2 regions of the Brevibacillus sp. AF8 genome follow, and region 1 is predicted to be linked to the other one. Evidence: a T-box and tRNA genes for the amino acid it is inferred to sense, from the RefSeq annotation. Region 1 holds a T-box; the other holds one or more tRNA genes.

Region 1 (7,411 bases):
TTCCTCTACACCGGCAAGCAATTCCGGGGTTTCTTCGATTTCGCCAGCCTTGATGCACTTGTTCAATGCGATGAATGCCCCGTCCATAATCGCAATCAATGCATCCGCTGGCAATGGACGGATAACCTTATTTTTTTGTCCCCGTTCAATGAATTCGCATAAAAATGTTCGCAGCTTCATGTATGCTTCGCGGCTGGCTTCGTCTAGGTAGTGACCGTTTGTATGGGAATCCAGAAACAGCAAGGCGTTCAAATTCTTTTTGGCGTAGCGAATCACCTGATTCGCAATATGCCGAAATTGCTCGCGTAAGTCATCAGAAGTGCGAGGATAACCATCATTGATTGTCTCAAGCAGCTCCCCCACACATTCTTGAAACAGCGTATTGACGAGCGCTTCTTTGTTTTCGAAATAACGATAGATGGTACCTGCACCGACCCCTGCTTTATCGGAGATCATCGGAACGGTCGTCCCATCAAAACCGCGATCTACAAACAAATCGAGCGCTGCATCCAAGATTAATTCGCGCTTGGTTTCAGACAAGTTCATGACTCCTCTCGTGCGGAATGAATTTTCATTCTGGAGGAAATTATAGTATACATATTGCTGGGGTGTCAAATAGCACTTGCTTGGATTACCTGTTGGCTGGAGATTTTTGGTTGCGGGCGATTATGAGGATGTTTGGTTTGACCCAGAATTATTACAAAACAGCTAGAGAACCGGTGTAGTAACCATGTTCCCTAGCTGTTTCTTTATCCAACTGCTTCGTTATCCAATGTGCAAGCCAAATGTTTTGTCACCGAACGAAACTTTCTCCCTATCTGCTATTTTCGCAAAAGTCACACCCGAAACGAGTACACTTTCACGCAAAACATGATCAAAACGCTCCAAGGCTGCTCGTAGCTCATCGTCCACATCCAAGGTGAGCTGGACACGTTTATCGATGGGCAGATCCAGCTTTTTGCGTGCATCCTGAACGACACGAATGACTTCACGAACCAAGCCTTCTTGCTCAAGCTCTTCTGTCAGCGTCGTATTCAGTGCCACATGGAGCTGATAGCCGGATGCGGAAGCAAAGCCTTGCTTCCCTTGCTTTTCCACAAGCAGCTCATCTAGCGTAAGCCGCACACTCTCACCTGCGACCTCCACATCCAAGTAGCCATTGTCCACTGCCTTCTGTGCATCGGCTGCGTTCAATTCTTTTAGATACCCTTGGATTGGCCCGACGAGCTTGCCGTATTTTTTTCCGGCTACACTCAGGTTGAGCTTGAAATGATACGTTACGAAGCTGCTGTCGCTTTGCTCTACCCGAATGTTTTTGACATTGATCTCGTCTTCGATAATGCCGGCAAATCGCTCGAGGTTAAATGGCTGCTCCATCGATACGATCAGCTCGGACAGAGGCTGTCTGGTCTTGAGTCCAGTTTCGTTGCGAACATTTCGCGCCAGCTCCACGATGTGTCGAGCCATTTCCATGTCCCGCTCAAGGGCTTCGTCGATTGCTTCTGTGTTCACTTTCGGATAGTCAGTCAAATGAACACTGCCCTCTCCTCCCAGATTGCCATACATATCTTCTGCGATCAGCGGCGCGTATGGTGCGATCATCTTCGCCAGCGTTAGCAACACTTCCCGCAGGGTCTGGTAAGCAGATACTTTGTCAGGCGTCATCCCGCTGCTCCAGAAGCGATCCCGCGAACGGCGGATGTACCAGTTGCTCAACTCGTCGATGAACGTTTCGATATGCCCTGCCGGATTCATGAAATCGTAGGTTTCCAGACCTTTTACCACGTGCTGCAAGGTGGTATTCAAGCGGGAAAATATCCAACGATCCAGCTTGTTCACAGATGGTTGCGTTGGATGCTCTTCTGGCTTGAATGCATCGATCAAGGCGTATAACGAATAAAAATCATGCGTGTTATGGATCTTATCGATCACTTTGTACTTCGCCTCGGCGACGATCCGCTTGGAGAACCGCTTGCTGCTCCACGGCGCACTGTCAGACAAAAGCGCCCAGCGGAATGCATCTGCACCGAACTCTTCGATTACCTCCCACGGATCGATCCCGTTTCCTTTGCTTTTAGACATCTTCTGGCCGTGTTCATCCAAAACGTGACCGGTAGAGATGACCGCCTTGTAAGGGGCTTTTCCGTTATACAGGGTAGAGACTGCCAACAAGCTGAAGAACCAGCCCCGCGTCTGATCGATTCCTTCCGAAATGATGTCGGCAGGGTACTGCTCCTCGAATACCTTTTCGTCTCCGAATGGATGATGGTACTGAGCAAACGGCATCGAACCGCTGTCGAACCACACATCAATGACCTCAGGCGTCCGCTCCATCGTACCGCCGCAAGAGCAGCGCAGCTTCACCTCATCCACAAACGGCTTGTGCAGCTCCAGCTTTTCGTCGATTGGTGCCACAGATTTCTCACGCAACTCTTTTACACTGCCTGGCGCGTATTCGCTGCCACAATCCTGACAAAGCCATAGATTGAGCGGCGTCCCCCAATACCGATTGCGGCTAATATTCCAGTCTACGAGCTCTTCGAGGAATTTCCCGAAGCGCCCTTCGCGCAGGTGGCCCGGATACCAGTCGATCTTGCTGTTGTTTTCGATTAGCTGATCCTTGATCGCTGTCGTTTTGATGAACCAGCTCTCCATAGCGTAGTAGAGCAGTGGTGATTTACACCGCCAGCAAAACGGATAGCTATGCTCGTAGCGCTCCTTGGAAAACAGCAAGCTGCGATGTGACAAGTCTTTGACGATATCGACGTCGCAGTCCTTAACGAAGCGACCTGCGAAATCCGCGATTTGATCAGTATAGCGGCCAGCCAAATTCACGACGTTCACGAAATCAAGCCCATGCTGACGGGTCGTGCGATAGTCATCCTCCCCGTGCGCTGGAGCAGTATGCACGATACCCGTTCCGCTCGTATCACTGACATAGTCCGCATCGACGACGATATGCCCATGGTTTACCTGGATATAGCCAAAAGGCGGCTCATACGGGGTTCCGACCCATTCTGCGCCTTTGTGCGTGGACAAAACCTCGTAGTCTTCCTTGAACACTTTCTCCGCGAGATTTTTTGCTACGACGTACACTTCATCCTGGTGCTTCACCCGCACGTAATCGAGCTCTTTGTTAACAGTCAATGCCACGTTGGCTGGAAGTGTCCATGGTGTCGTCGTCCACGCGAGGAAGATGTCGTCGCTTGTCTTGCTTTTGAATTTGACCGTCGCACTCAAATCCTTCACGTCTTCATAGCCTTGCGCCACTTCATGGGAGCTGAGTGTCGTCTGGCAATCCGGGCAATATGGACTGACACGATGCCCTTTGTACAGCAGTTCTTTTTTATGAATGTCAGAAAGGATATGCCAGACGCTTTCGATGTAATCGTTGGTCAAGGTGACATATGGATGCTCCATATCTGTCCAGTATGCGATTCCTTCCGTCAGCTCGCGCCATTGTTTTTCGTATTCAAAGACACTGTTTTTGCACTCCTCGACGAATTTGGCCACCCCGTAGTTTTCGATTTCCTGCTTGCCGGAAATACCAAGTCGCTTTTCCACCCCAAGCTCCACCGGGAGACCATGTGTATCCCAGCCTGCTTTGCGGACGACACGGTAGCCAGACATCGTTTTGTAGCGTCCGATAAAATCCTTGATGACCCGTCCGAGTACGTGACCGATATGCGGCTGTCCGTTGGCAGTCGGAGGACCTTCATAAAAGACGAAGTTTGGCTTTCCCAGCCGATTGTCCATCGACTTGCGGAATGTATCGTCTTTCCTCCACTGATCCAAAACGCGTAACTCTCGTGTCCTTGCTTTTTCTTTTACGTCTACTTTCCTCATCATGTACACTCCTTCTTCTGTCGTTTTCGTAGAAGTGTAGGTTCATAGAACGCAAAAAAATCCCGCCCCCTAAGGGACGAGATTTGATCTCGCGATACCACCCTTGTTCCGAAATCTTCATGCAAGCATGTCATTTCGGCACCTCTACTACGTACCATCATACGCGTCCCTTGTAACGGTGGGATTCCGGGTCAGCTTACTCCAAAATGCTTCAGCTTTCCTTCTCGGAGAGGATTTTCGGCTAAGTCTTGAACGTTGGCTTTCAGCACTAGGGCCAACTCTCTGGGGAACAAGGGGATTAGCTTACTCTTTCTCGTCAATGAATTTGTTGGTGTTCTATTCGTATACTCTTTTTACACTGCTTTCAAGAAAATGTCAAGGAAGCGAGTTTCCCTCAAGGTTTTTTATCGTTTGCGTCCCGAACCCCTTGTTGTCCTTCCTCAATGACTTCACGCCACTCCTGATTGCCCTTGTCAACAGAATCTCTCCATAACCCATTTCCTGTATCCACAGCGTATCGCCATATTTCCTGCTTCCGGTCGATAATGGCGCTATCGGTATCCATAATTCCGCCTTTTCCGTTAAATCTCTTTTTCAAATATTCCCTGGCGTCCAGCAATCTTTGTTTTTCTTCCTCCACCAGCGCTTTTACTTTTTCCTTGGTGTCTTCCGCGAGTTTTTTCTTCGCTTCTTTTTGACTGAGTGCGTCTTCTTTTGCATTTTCCTTCCAAGCATACCAAGCCTGCTTGAGCTTGTCGTATTCGCCCCGAAGGTGCTTTTTCAAAGCTTCTTCATCCTGCACGGTTATGTATGTCCCCGCTCCCGCATCCGCCACTTGCTTGAGCATACGCTGCCCTTCGTTATCAACGTCAAAACCGATAATGTTCACCACGGTCTTTATGCTCGACTGATTCAGTGCTTTGGCTGCTTCTACGGGATTTCCTCCGCACGTTTCGATCCCGTCGCTCACCACGTACACGAATGTTTCGTTTGTCCCGGGTGGAATATCTTCTTGCAAGGCTTGCAGCGCTTTTGCAATTGGTGTCCAGCCTGCTGGTTGTACTTTGCCCAATGCTTGTTGAAACGATTCCTTCTGATAGCCTGTCTCCGAATAAAATGTCTCTGTGCTGGCGCATGATAATGCTTTGTCTTGCTCACTGCCGCTTCCTTTATGACCATATACCCGTAAAGAAATCGTCGCGTTTTTCGGAAGGACAGACGCGAATTGGTCAATCGCCTCTCGGGCTGCCTCCATCTTCGTTTTTTTGCCGACTTTTCCTTTCATGCTGCCACTCGCATCAATCAACAAGGCAAAATGCGTTTTTTGCGTATCCGGCAAGGTAATCTCCTCTGTCGGCCGCTGCAAGTGAACGTCTACGCTGGAATCAAAATTGGCAAACGTGAGAACGAACGGGCGATAATCCTCTCCGAGTAATTTCAGCAGCTCCTCGAGATATTGCTCCGATGTGAGTGTAGCTGGGAGCTTATCCAATTCTTTTTTGACCTTCTCTTCATCGTAATTCTCGCCAGCATAGGTTCCAACCACCTGGTTTGCCAATGCGAGCTCAAATGCCGTCAACTCGCGCTTGACAGGCGGCAGTGGCTCTCTGGCCTGCGTTTGTGTGGATATATCTGAAGTTGTCTGATCAGGCGTTTTGGTCTGCTCCTGCAAGTTCGCGGTTTGTTGTGTCGCAGCAGTGTCTTTTTGCCCAGGATCAGAGTCTGTACAGCCCGTCATCACTAGCGTAAGAAACACAATAAACGATGCCCATTTCTTCAAAAAGCTTCCCCCTCCTCTTACTCCACCCTACATTATGCTAAATCATTCCAATTCGAACAAATTATAAAAGATGCAGGTCGTTTTTCCTATAATGCAAAAAAGAGCAACACAAAGCGTTTCCACACTTTGCGCTACTCTTTTCCTCTTTCAAAAATTATTAGGCCACTGCCCTTTTCACACTGCGACGGCTTTCCACCTGCGACAAGAACAAGCTGAGAACCAGGATAATCGCGCCGAACAAATACGGTGCGTTCAAATGAACCCCGTACAACGTACCCGCCACTGCTGGGCCAAAAATATTCCCCAGACTCATGTAGGCATTGTTCATCCCTGCAACGAAGCCCTGTTCATCCCCCGCTCGCTTGGAGATCAGCGTGTTGATTGCAGGACGCATAATCGACGTCAGGGTAAAGAAGATAACCGTCATAATCAGCATATACCAGAAGTTACCGGACAATAGCATCATCACCATCGATACAGCAGACAAGAAGAACGTCACGTTAATGAGTTTTTTCTCGCCAAAACGAGTAATGAGCTTGCCGATCAGCGCTGCCTGCACAATCGTACCGGCAAGAGCACCCACTGTGATAATGATGGAAATATCACGCGGAGTATAAGCGAACTTTGCATCGACGAACAGCGGGAAGATGACTTCGAAGTTCGCCAAGCCAAACGTCATCGTAAAGACCAACACCAGCATAATGAAGTACGACGATTGAAACGACTTGCCGAGTTGTACGAAGATGTTTTCCTGTTTGTCTTTGGCGTTTCGCGCCGCGAGCTGCTTTTCTTTCGGAAGTGATTCTGACAAGAAAAAGATGGAACCAAGTGTGGCTACCGCACCAACTGCCGCGGAAATGTAGAACGGCATACGCAGACCAAGCTCCGCCAAAAATCCACCAATACCAGGTCCGATAACAAATCCGAGCGACATGGCGGCCCCGAGCATCCCCAGTCCTTTTCCACGTTTATCCTCTGTCGTAATGTCCGCTACATACGCCAGCATGGACGGAATCATCGCTGCTGCCCCGATCCCGCCGATCAGACGAGAAAGGTAGAGCACCCATGTCTGTTCAGCCAAGGCAAAAACCAGATTGGAGATCGTAAACAGGACGAGTCCCGATACAATCATGATTTTTCTACCGTACTTATCTGACCATTCCCCGGCAATCGGAGAAAAAAGAAATTGAGTTACACCAAAAGCCGCCACCAAGTATCCAGCCGTCTCCCCACCCGCGCCGAACTCTTTGAGAAATTCGGGCAAAATCGGAATAATCAAGCCAATTCCCAGCATGGCGATAAACATGTTGATCATCAGGAAGAGAATCGGTCGCTGACTATTCTCTTGTTTACTCATATTCATTTATCCATTCCTATCCATTTAGATTTTCTTTTTAGCCTTGCAGCTTCGCTTTTACGCTTTCAATCACCGTGCGCCAAATGGCAGGGTCTGTAGATATCTTTTGCTTGAAGTTGCGGTACAACTCCTTTTGCTTTTCCTCAAAATCTGGAGCGTCTGCAGCCGGCAATCCTGCACGGGCAGTCGTAATCATTTCCTGCACCTCTGGCGAACGCGGACCCCAAACTCTTGCCTCGTATCCATCCTGGTCGAGGAAAATAAAGATAGGAATCGCACGTGCTGTGCCATTGGTCAGGTATTGGTCCATCAACTCCAAATTTTCGTCGCGGATGAGAAAGCGCAATTCGATATTGCTTTCCTCGGCAATTCGCTGAATGACAGGAACGCACAAGGAAGCATCCCCACACCAGTCTGCGGTCAGCACG
Region 2 (7,411 bases), on a different contig from region 1:
GGACGAGAAAATCGAACACTTCTGTTGATTCATTCGCCAGTAACACTGCCACTGTCGGTTTGTTTGCGTCATATTTCGGTACCTGCACATTCGTCAATGCAGGTGCGGCTTTATCGTAAACCGACATTACCTCATTCATTGTATTGACGAACCCGAGTGTGCCTGCACCTCCTACTAAGACAACAAAAACGATGAGATAAATACTGATTCGCCATACAGTTTTCACATGCTTACTCTCCCTCAGGCTAAATTTCTTACCCATAAAATGTAACAAACCAATATATACTTATCATCAGTCTGTAGCCCGATTACGGGGCTGGCCTAATGTAGGAACCACCTATGGACCCAGGTCTCTTTCCTTTTCTAAACGTGACTCGATAGGGCTATATGCAAAAAATGTTTTTAAATGATATATGGTAACCAAAATGGAGCTACCTCGTTCAAGCTGGTTTATGAAGAGGTCTGTCGATAGATCATAATGTTGTTCAAATAAAAAAGCCCTCCCCGGACTCTGAATCCGAAGGAGGGCTATCGCTTTTACTTCGTTGCTTTTTCTGTTACTCGGTCCAACATTGTAAACATGAGCCAGGGCAATTCGTTTAGGACTCCTACTGGATCGTCGGTCAATCGCTTTTTCCATTTATCTGGATCATTCAGTAGACCTTTGCAAGCAAGACTGTCAATTGCCTTCAATCCTGATTCACGTTTCCAGTCCTCCAGCTTTAATTCTGGTTGTTCTTTATCCACAGAGTTGTCAGACTTATCAATATCATACTAGTGCAACTCATACTTCTCGCTCAGGCTGACCAACTTTCCTGGATAGTCCGGGTCAGATGCATAACCGCCAGACTTTAGGGCCTTTGCATTCGCCTGTGGGTTTCGCCCTTCCCATTTACCATCTTTTTTACGTACCGATTATCTCTAGTCAATTGGCGTATCCATTGCGGTGATTTACCAACTATTAAAGCCAATTTTGACTTGGAAATTTCCTTTGTTGCAGCTGATCAGTTTTCGCCTTTGGTTTCGCCAAATTTTTCACCTCACTTTCGTTTTAAGCTCGTATTGTAGTGATCCGATTTTCAGGTCATCTGATGATGCAAAAATTTGAAAATGTCATCTCTGGGATCAGGTTAAGCAAAAGCGAAAGTAATTTTTCGAAAATAAATCTAGCGAGATTTCGGGGCTCGCTCGACCCGCATAGGGCCTACCCTGTCAGAAGGACCCACAGCCGCAACCTCCCAAGTAATTGCGCCTCACTTATTTGGGCATCCACACGGTTATACACACGTGAATACTAACAACTGCTAATACGCACGTGAACCTTAACTTTTCTTAACAAGGTGACTGTGTAATGGAATCCCTCGCTGCTGCCCTCAAAATTGAGGGGAGTGTCAAATTTGACGCTCCTTTATTCAACGTTGAACGGAGTATGCCAGCAAAAAAAGTTTTGGGAGATTCACACTATTGGAAAAGGCTGTCGGAGTCGGTCTACAGAAATGCGTTCCGGATAGTTATCATGTGGGGGGATACCTCAGAACAAGGGGAGAAGACAGATCGTTAAGATTTGTCTTTTTTCTTTGTAAACAAAAAGAAAACAGACACATGAGGCCTGCTGATTGCTAGGAATTGTTATGAGCTTTATTGTGTTTATCGTATCTATCCTTGTGGGTTATCGCTATACATAATAATAGGAGGTTTTTTAGGGAGCGACATGCTATTTGCACCAGTGGAAACAACAACTAGAAAGCAAGCTATTACCAGTGAAATTCTTGAAAGGACAGCTAAAAACTTCCTCATATGTTACCCCTCATTTCTTTTACCGAATTTAACCATATTATATACTTCATTCAATTTTTTCAGAAGTTCCAAATCCATATCTTTTTTTAATTCACAATGATGCATGTTGATCTCAACAGCCCAAGACATTATTTCTTCGATTCGATTGATTTTTCCGTAATACACAATACTTTGTAGATAAGCATCCATGCCCTCATTGAAATGACCGCGACTAACAAGGAAGGCTCCTTTGTTTTTGTAATAATTCCCTATTCCTGAAAAGTTGTAAGCATTATTAAAATCAAAAGAGAAGTTATGTTCCTCTGTGTTGATAACTTGTTCGATGGAGTTTACGTCATTAACGTAAAGCAATGCTTCTATTAGGTCGTTGACTCTATGGATTAGATTGTTCTTTGTCGCTTCCCCTACACACTCCCTGAGCAATGGTATTGCTTCCTGATAATGACCAGTCTTTGACAAGATAATTGCACGTAGATACTTGGAGCGTTCCATGATAAAACGATAGCCTAACTTTTCGTACAAGTTATCGAAATTAATAGCAAATACTCAATGGCAAGCAGATACATCTTGGTGGATATCCCAAAAAGATTGATATGATGAGTTTTTTTCATATGATTGGACTCACGATAAAATGCAAGACAGCTTAAGAACGTTATATACTACTATGAATTTCGAAGACAGCCTATCAAACAAGGAGTAGGCTGTTTTGTTTCCTCCACTGCATTACGATTTCCCGACACACGTAGGAACGCAAGCCTTTGGATCGGCAGAGCATCTATAAACATCGCAGGTGATCCTGCAATCACCAAACCCGTCCTTCGGCGTAATTGTGTGTCGTTTTGCGATTTCAATCTGATTGCCACAGACGTAGGCCAAATTTACAACTGCCTGGCCAAAGGCAGACACTTCAACTGCGCATAAAGCTGACAAGACGGAAACCTGATAGAACCTGAATTCACTTGTACACATGGCACACCTAACTAAGAATGCAAATCTCTTTCAAAGAAAAGACCACCCGTAGGCGGTCTAATCTATGCTTCAAACTTTTTCATAAATCAGAAGTAATTACTAACCATTCATCGCCTTACTGAAAAAGCAGGACTGAAAAGAATTCGATTTCACGATCTACGTCATACTCATGTCGTTATGCTTTGAAAATGCGAGAGAACAATAAACGCATAGCGGAGCGTATGGGATGGTCAAGTGTGAAGATGCTGGATCGCTACTCGCACATTACACCACACATGCAAAAGGAAACAGCGGATGCTTTCGGGGAAATGTTCTTTTCGGCACCAAATGGCACCAAAAAATCTTTAGTCGAATAAAGGGCACCACTTCGGCACCAATTTGCTCTTGATCGTAAAAAAGGGAACTAGTGGGGTCGTTATAAACATAAGAAAAACCCTTGATTTCTCAAGGGTTCTAGCGTTTATATTATGGTGATCCGGACTGGGTTCGAACCAGCGACCCCCACCCTGTCAAGATGGTGCTCTCCCAACTGAGCTACCGGATCATGGGATATATGTGTGATCGTTTAATGGTGGGCCCTGTAGGACTCGAACCTACGACCAATCGGTTATGAGCCGACCGCTCTGACCAACTGAGCTAAGGGCCCGAATCGTATCGGACGTCGATCACATTTATTACTATACAGCATCGTAAAATGGATTTCAAGAGGAAATGAATAATTTCTTGTAAAAATTTTCACTCGTACCAAAAGAACACTAAGAAACCCAGTGAAATCAGGCTTGTTTTTACCTGTAAAAAGCCATTCCCCACCGCTGCTGCCCACATCCCCTACCAAAACATGGGATTCCTTGCATGATGGCATCGCATCATACATGACTGCATCAAGGCACTTAAGCTCCACCGGTGAAGAATTGGCTCCTGACAGACTTAAGGCAATCCAAGAAAGGTTACAAAAAGAAACAAGATAATTAGGTAACGATTGAAACATACTCCATCATCCCAAACCTAACCTACCCCGCCTGCTCCGTACCTTTCCCTTTCTCCTCGACACGCAACTCGGCTTCCTGTTGCTTCAACGCCTCGCTTCGTACCAAGTCCGCCTCCTGCTCATCTCTCATCCGATGCGCCATGCGGCTAGATGCATTGGCTGCCACACTCGCCACGAGGTCGTCCAAAAATGTGTGAACGCGTCCCTCTGCCGACTTGGTATCCAGTCTTTTAATCACCCCGACCTTGTGCTTATCCAAATGTCCAAAGGTGGTAACTGCGATACTTCCATATCCAAATACGGAGCCTAGCGCCAATGTTTCGTCGCATCCGAACAGTCCTTCATCTGACGCGATAATGGATTGAAGCGGCTCAGACAAGAGGCCCTTCTCTGCTAACGTATCCAACTCAACGCCAACCAGGATGGCGTGCTGCATTTCCCTTTTTTCCAAGACCGCGTTCACGCTCTCGATGCACTGCGCCATCGTGAGATCTGGATGGTAAGGCGATTGCATGAGATAGACGATTTCTGCGATATCATCCACCGTCACTCCGCGTTCTGCCAAACGTGCGAGAGCAGCGTTTCTGACTTCGATGCTGTGTACTTGCTTCTTCATATAAGAGACAACCCCTTCCACAAATCGAGTGAAGTCGTTTCCTACCATAGTATCACACGCTGACCAAATTGCGACAATCTTTCGCCCAAAGCCTGACTCTGCACCCAAACTCTTGGGCACGCCCGCTCGCTCCTGTATAATAATGAACAGGAATATCCCAATAAGGAGGACACCGCAGTGGCCCTTGAGGAAATCATCTTGGAAAGCCGGCATTTGGGGACGCCGGAAAAGCTGATTGTCTACACACCCCAACGCTACTCGCCACTCTACTCGTATCCAGTCCTCTTCGTACAAGATGGAGAAGATTACTTGGCAATGGGCAGAATGGCTTCTTTGCTGGATCAATTGAATGGGGACAAAGAATTGCCTGATATCATCGCTGTCTTTCTCCCTGTCGAGAAAAGCAAACGGAACGACCGTTATCATCCGGATGGCAAGGAGCACATGGCCTACCGTCGCTTCCTCGCCGAAGAAGTCGTGAGCTATGTCGATACGCATTACTCCACACATCCTTTGGGCAACGCACGAACACTTCTTGGCGAATCTTTGGGCGGAGTTGTCTCTCTGTTCACGGCGCTCAACTATCCACATACGTTTGGACAAGTTGCCTGCCAGTCGATTGCCATGGACGCAAAGCTAAATCGCTTGGTAGCTGACACTGACTTTTCCGTACCGCAGACCATTTATTTGGAGATCGGGACGGAGGAAACGGCAGTAAGCACAGGGCGCGGCACATTGAATCTTCTTGCGGCCAATGAAGAGCTGCGCGAGATTTTGGGCACGAAAAAAGCCACCCTCGTTTATGAAACGTTTGAGGGTGACCATACGTGGGGCCACTGGCAGCGCAATCTACCGCGTATGCTAAAGACGCTTTACGGGTAAACTTACCGTGGCTGTTCTTCTTGCGGACCTTCATCCTTAATCGTCGATACGAGAGCATCTTCGAACTCTCCTTTTCGTATCGCAGTCAAGATCGTGAAGGTCAGCACAGACAATAGAAGCAGGACGAGAAAAATGAATGTGATCATCATAGCCGTATGCATGCAGTGCGGCACCTCCTTGCACTACACAGTCTTTCCTTTGTCGCAAGGAATATACGGACCCACGCTTAACATTACACAAATGAAGAATTTTCTGTTAAAATAAGATCTTGTAGAGCATGATAGATAGTAAGGAGGAGTGGTTCTGATGATGTACAGTATCGTAATATTCCCATCTAGCAAGGTGCAAGAAGTAGCCAACTCTTACCGGAAACGTTATGACCCGGGCTATGCTTTGGTTCCTCCATATATTCGTTTGAAGGAAGCCTTTGAGCTGGACGAAGCCAAGCTTCCTGAGCTTGTGAGCCATCTGGAGCAGGTTGCCTCCTCTACCGACAGCTTTTCGGCTCATTTCCATCGGGTATCTTCTTTCCACCCTACCACCAACGTGATCTATTTGGCTGTGCAAAACAAGGAACCATTTAACGAGTTGCATCAAAAGATTGCCAATCAGTGTGTGAATGAAAAAGAAACCTACGCATACGTACCGCATCTGACCATCGGGCGCGACCTGTCCGACGATGAGCTGCGGGATGTAACCGGCCAACTGAGTATGGCAAAAATTGACCTGAACAGCGAAATTGATCGCTTCCACTTGATTTATCAGCTCGAGGATGGCATCTGGAGCGTTTACCAGACTTTCCTTCTCAAAAAATAAACACCCTATCCTTAACCACCAACCCTCCCTGCGAATATCGTAGGGAGGGATATTTTCTAACAAAGGACGAATATCGATGAACCTGCAAACCTACCAGATCCAAAGAGTCACCACTGAACAAGAATTGGCGGATGCCCTGTCTGTACGCCGTGTCGTTTTCATCGAGGAACAGGAAGTACCGGAAGAGTTGGAAATCGATGAGCATGACACACTGGATGGCGAGACGATTCATTTTGTGACCTACCGCGATGGAAAGCCAGTGGGCGCAAGCCGTATCCGCACCTACGCACCAGGCGTGGGAAAAATTGAACGGGTGGCGGTTGCCAAAACAGAACGCGGTACCGGGCTGGGCCGCCAAATCATGCTTGAGATGGAAGCGCTGGCTAAACAACACGGGTATGACAGCCTGAAACTGAACGCACAGACGCAAGCCCAACGGTTTTATGAAAAGCTCGGCTATGAGCCTTTTGGCGACTTATTTGACGATGCAGGTATCGAGCATATTGCGATGGTCAAATCCATTCGCGAATAACAGAAACTGCGTGCAGCTCCATTCCCTCATTTGGAAAAACAACCTCGTTTTCGCGCTGATCATCATGCGAAGCGAGGTTGTTTTTCATTGGCACCAGAGAAAAAAATTATTTCACCAGCGGTTTCCGGATGGCCTCAATCACGCGATCCAAAGAGTCAGCACCGTAGCCCTCTGCTACTTTCTGTGTGGCCAATTCTAGCAATGGCATCAACCAATCAACGGGGATTCCCTGTTCCTGGCTGGCATGGATGATGTGTTCAAGTCCTAGTTTGTTCGTATTCAAATTGGACACATCGGTCGTGAAGTTTCCTTCATCACGGGCACGTGCGGCAACCGGGTCTGTCAAGAGCGGCGCAATCAAGTGATTTACCCAGTTGGTTGCGTATGGAAGGAACTCTGTTCCTGTTATGTTTGCCGTACTTAATAGGGCATGTGCATGCATAGAGCCATACCAAGCCCCATACATCATGGTAAGCAGCGACAAATCATAGATCAACGGAACTCCATAGTCTTCACCGAGATAGGCAGCGTTACCTCCCAACAGTTTCAATGTCGGTTCATATGCTTCAAATAGAGCCTTCGACCCACCGTAGAAAATGAGTGTTTCGGGCAGTCCAATCATTTGAGGGATAGCCATGATCGCTCCATCGAGATATTGCCCACCGCGTTCGCTTACCCACTTGGCTGTCTTGCGTGCGTCCTCCGGGGTTCCGGTGGTGAGGTTGACGATGACACGGTCTGATAATTCATTTTTCAAGGGCTCTAGTAGATCATGCATGACTTTGTAGGTCGATAAGCAAACAACAACCAA

Evidence for each region. A T-box is a leader RNA that pairs with one kind of tRNA and senses whether it is charged. The one in region 1 lies ahead of ileS (isoleucine--tRNA ligase), so its partner is inferred to be a tRNA-Ile.
Region 2: it has a tRNA-Ile gene. The T-box ahead of ileS (isoleucine--tRNA ligase) is inferred to sense a tRNA for this amino acid. The anticodon was not compared.

The regions. Positions count from the first base shown of each region.
Region 1 is NZ_JAGQDN010000004.1:82,025-89,435, forward strand. Features, by position in the region: gene KB186_RS08395 (TetR/AcrR family transcriptional regulator) at 1-540, opposite strand, end outside; partial or broken gene KB186_RS08400 (immunity protein Imm33 domain-containing protein) at 626-697, shown strand; gene ileS (isoleucine--tRNA ligase) at 766-3,846, opposite strand; T-box leader at 3,916-4,175, opposite strand; gene KB186_RS08410 (vWA domain-containing protein) at 4,241-5,626, opposite strand; gene KB186_RS08415 (MFS transporter) at 5,784-6,989, opposite strand; gene KB186_RS08420 (thioredoxin family protein) at 7,021-7,411, opposite strand, start outside.
Region 2 is NZ_JAGQDN010000008.1:134,386-141,796, forward strand. Features, by position in the region: gene KB186_RS13055 (DJ-1/PfpI family protein) at 1-226, opposite strand, end outside; gene KB186_RS13060 (hypothetical protein) at 538-747, opposite strand; gene KB186_RS13065 (hypothetical protein) at 1,801-2,289, opposite strand; tRNA gene KB186_RS13070 (tRNA-Val) at 3,235-3,310, opposite strand; tRNA gene KB186_RS13075 (tRNA-Ile) at 3,336-3,412, opposite strand; gene KB186_RS13080 (phosphatidylglycerophosphatase A family protein) at 3,777-4,370, opposite strand; gene KB186_RS13085 (alpha/beta hydrolase) at 4,548-5,252, shown strand; gene KB186_RS13090 (hypothetical protein) at 5,255-5,413, opposite strand; gene KB186_RS13095 (YjcG family protein) at 5,559-6,068, shown strand; gene KB186_RS13100 (GNAT family N-acetyltransferase) at 6,145-6,600, shown strand; gene KB186_RS13105 (NAD(P)-dependent oxidoreductase) at 6,707-7,411, opposite strand, start outside.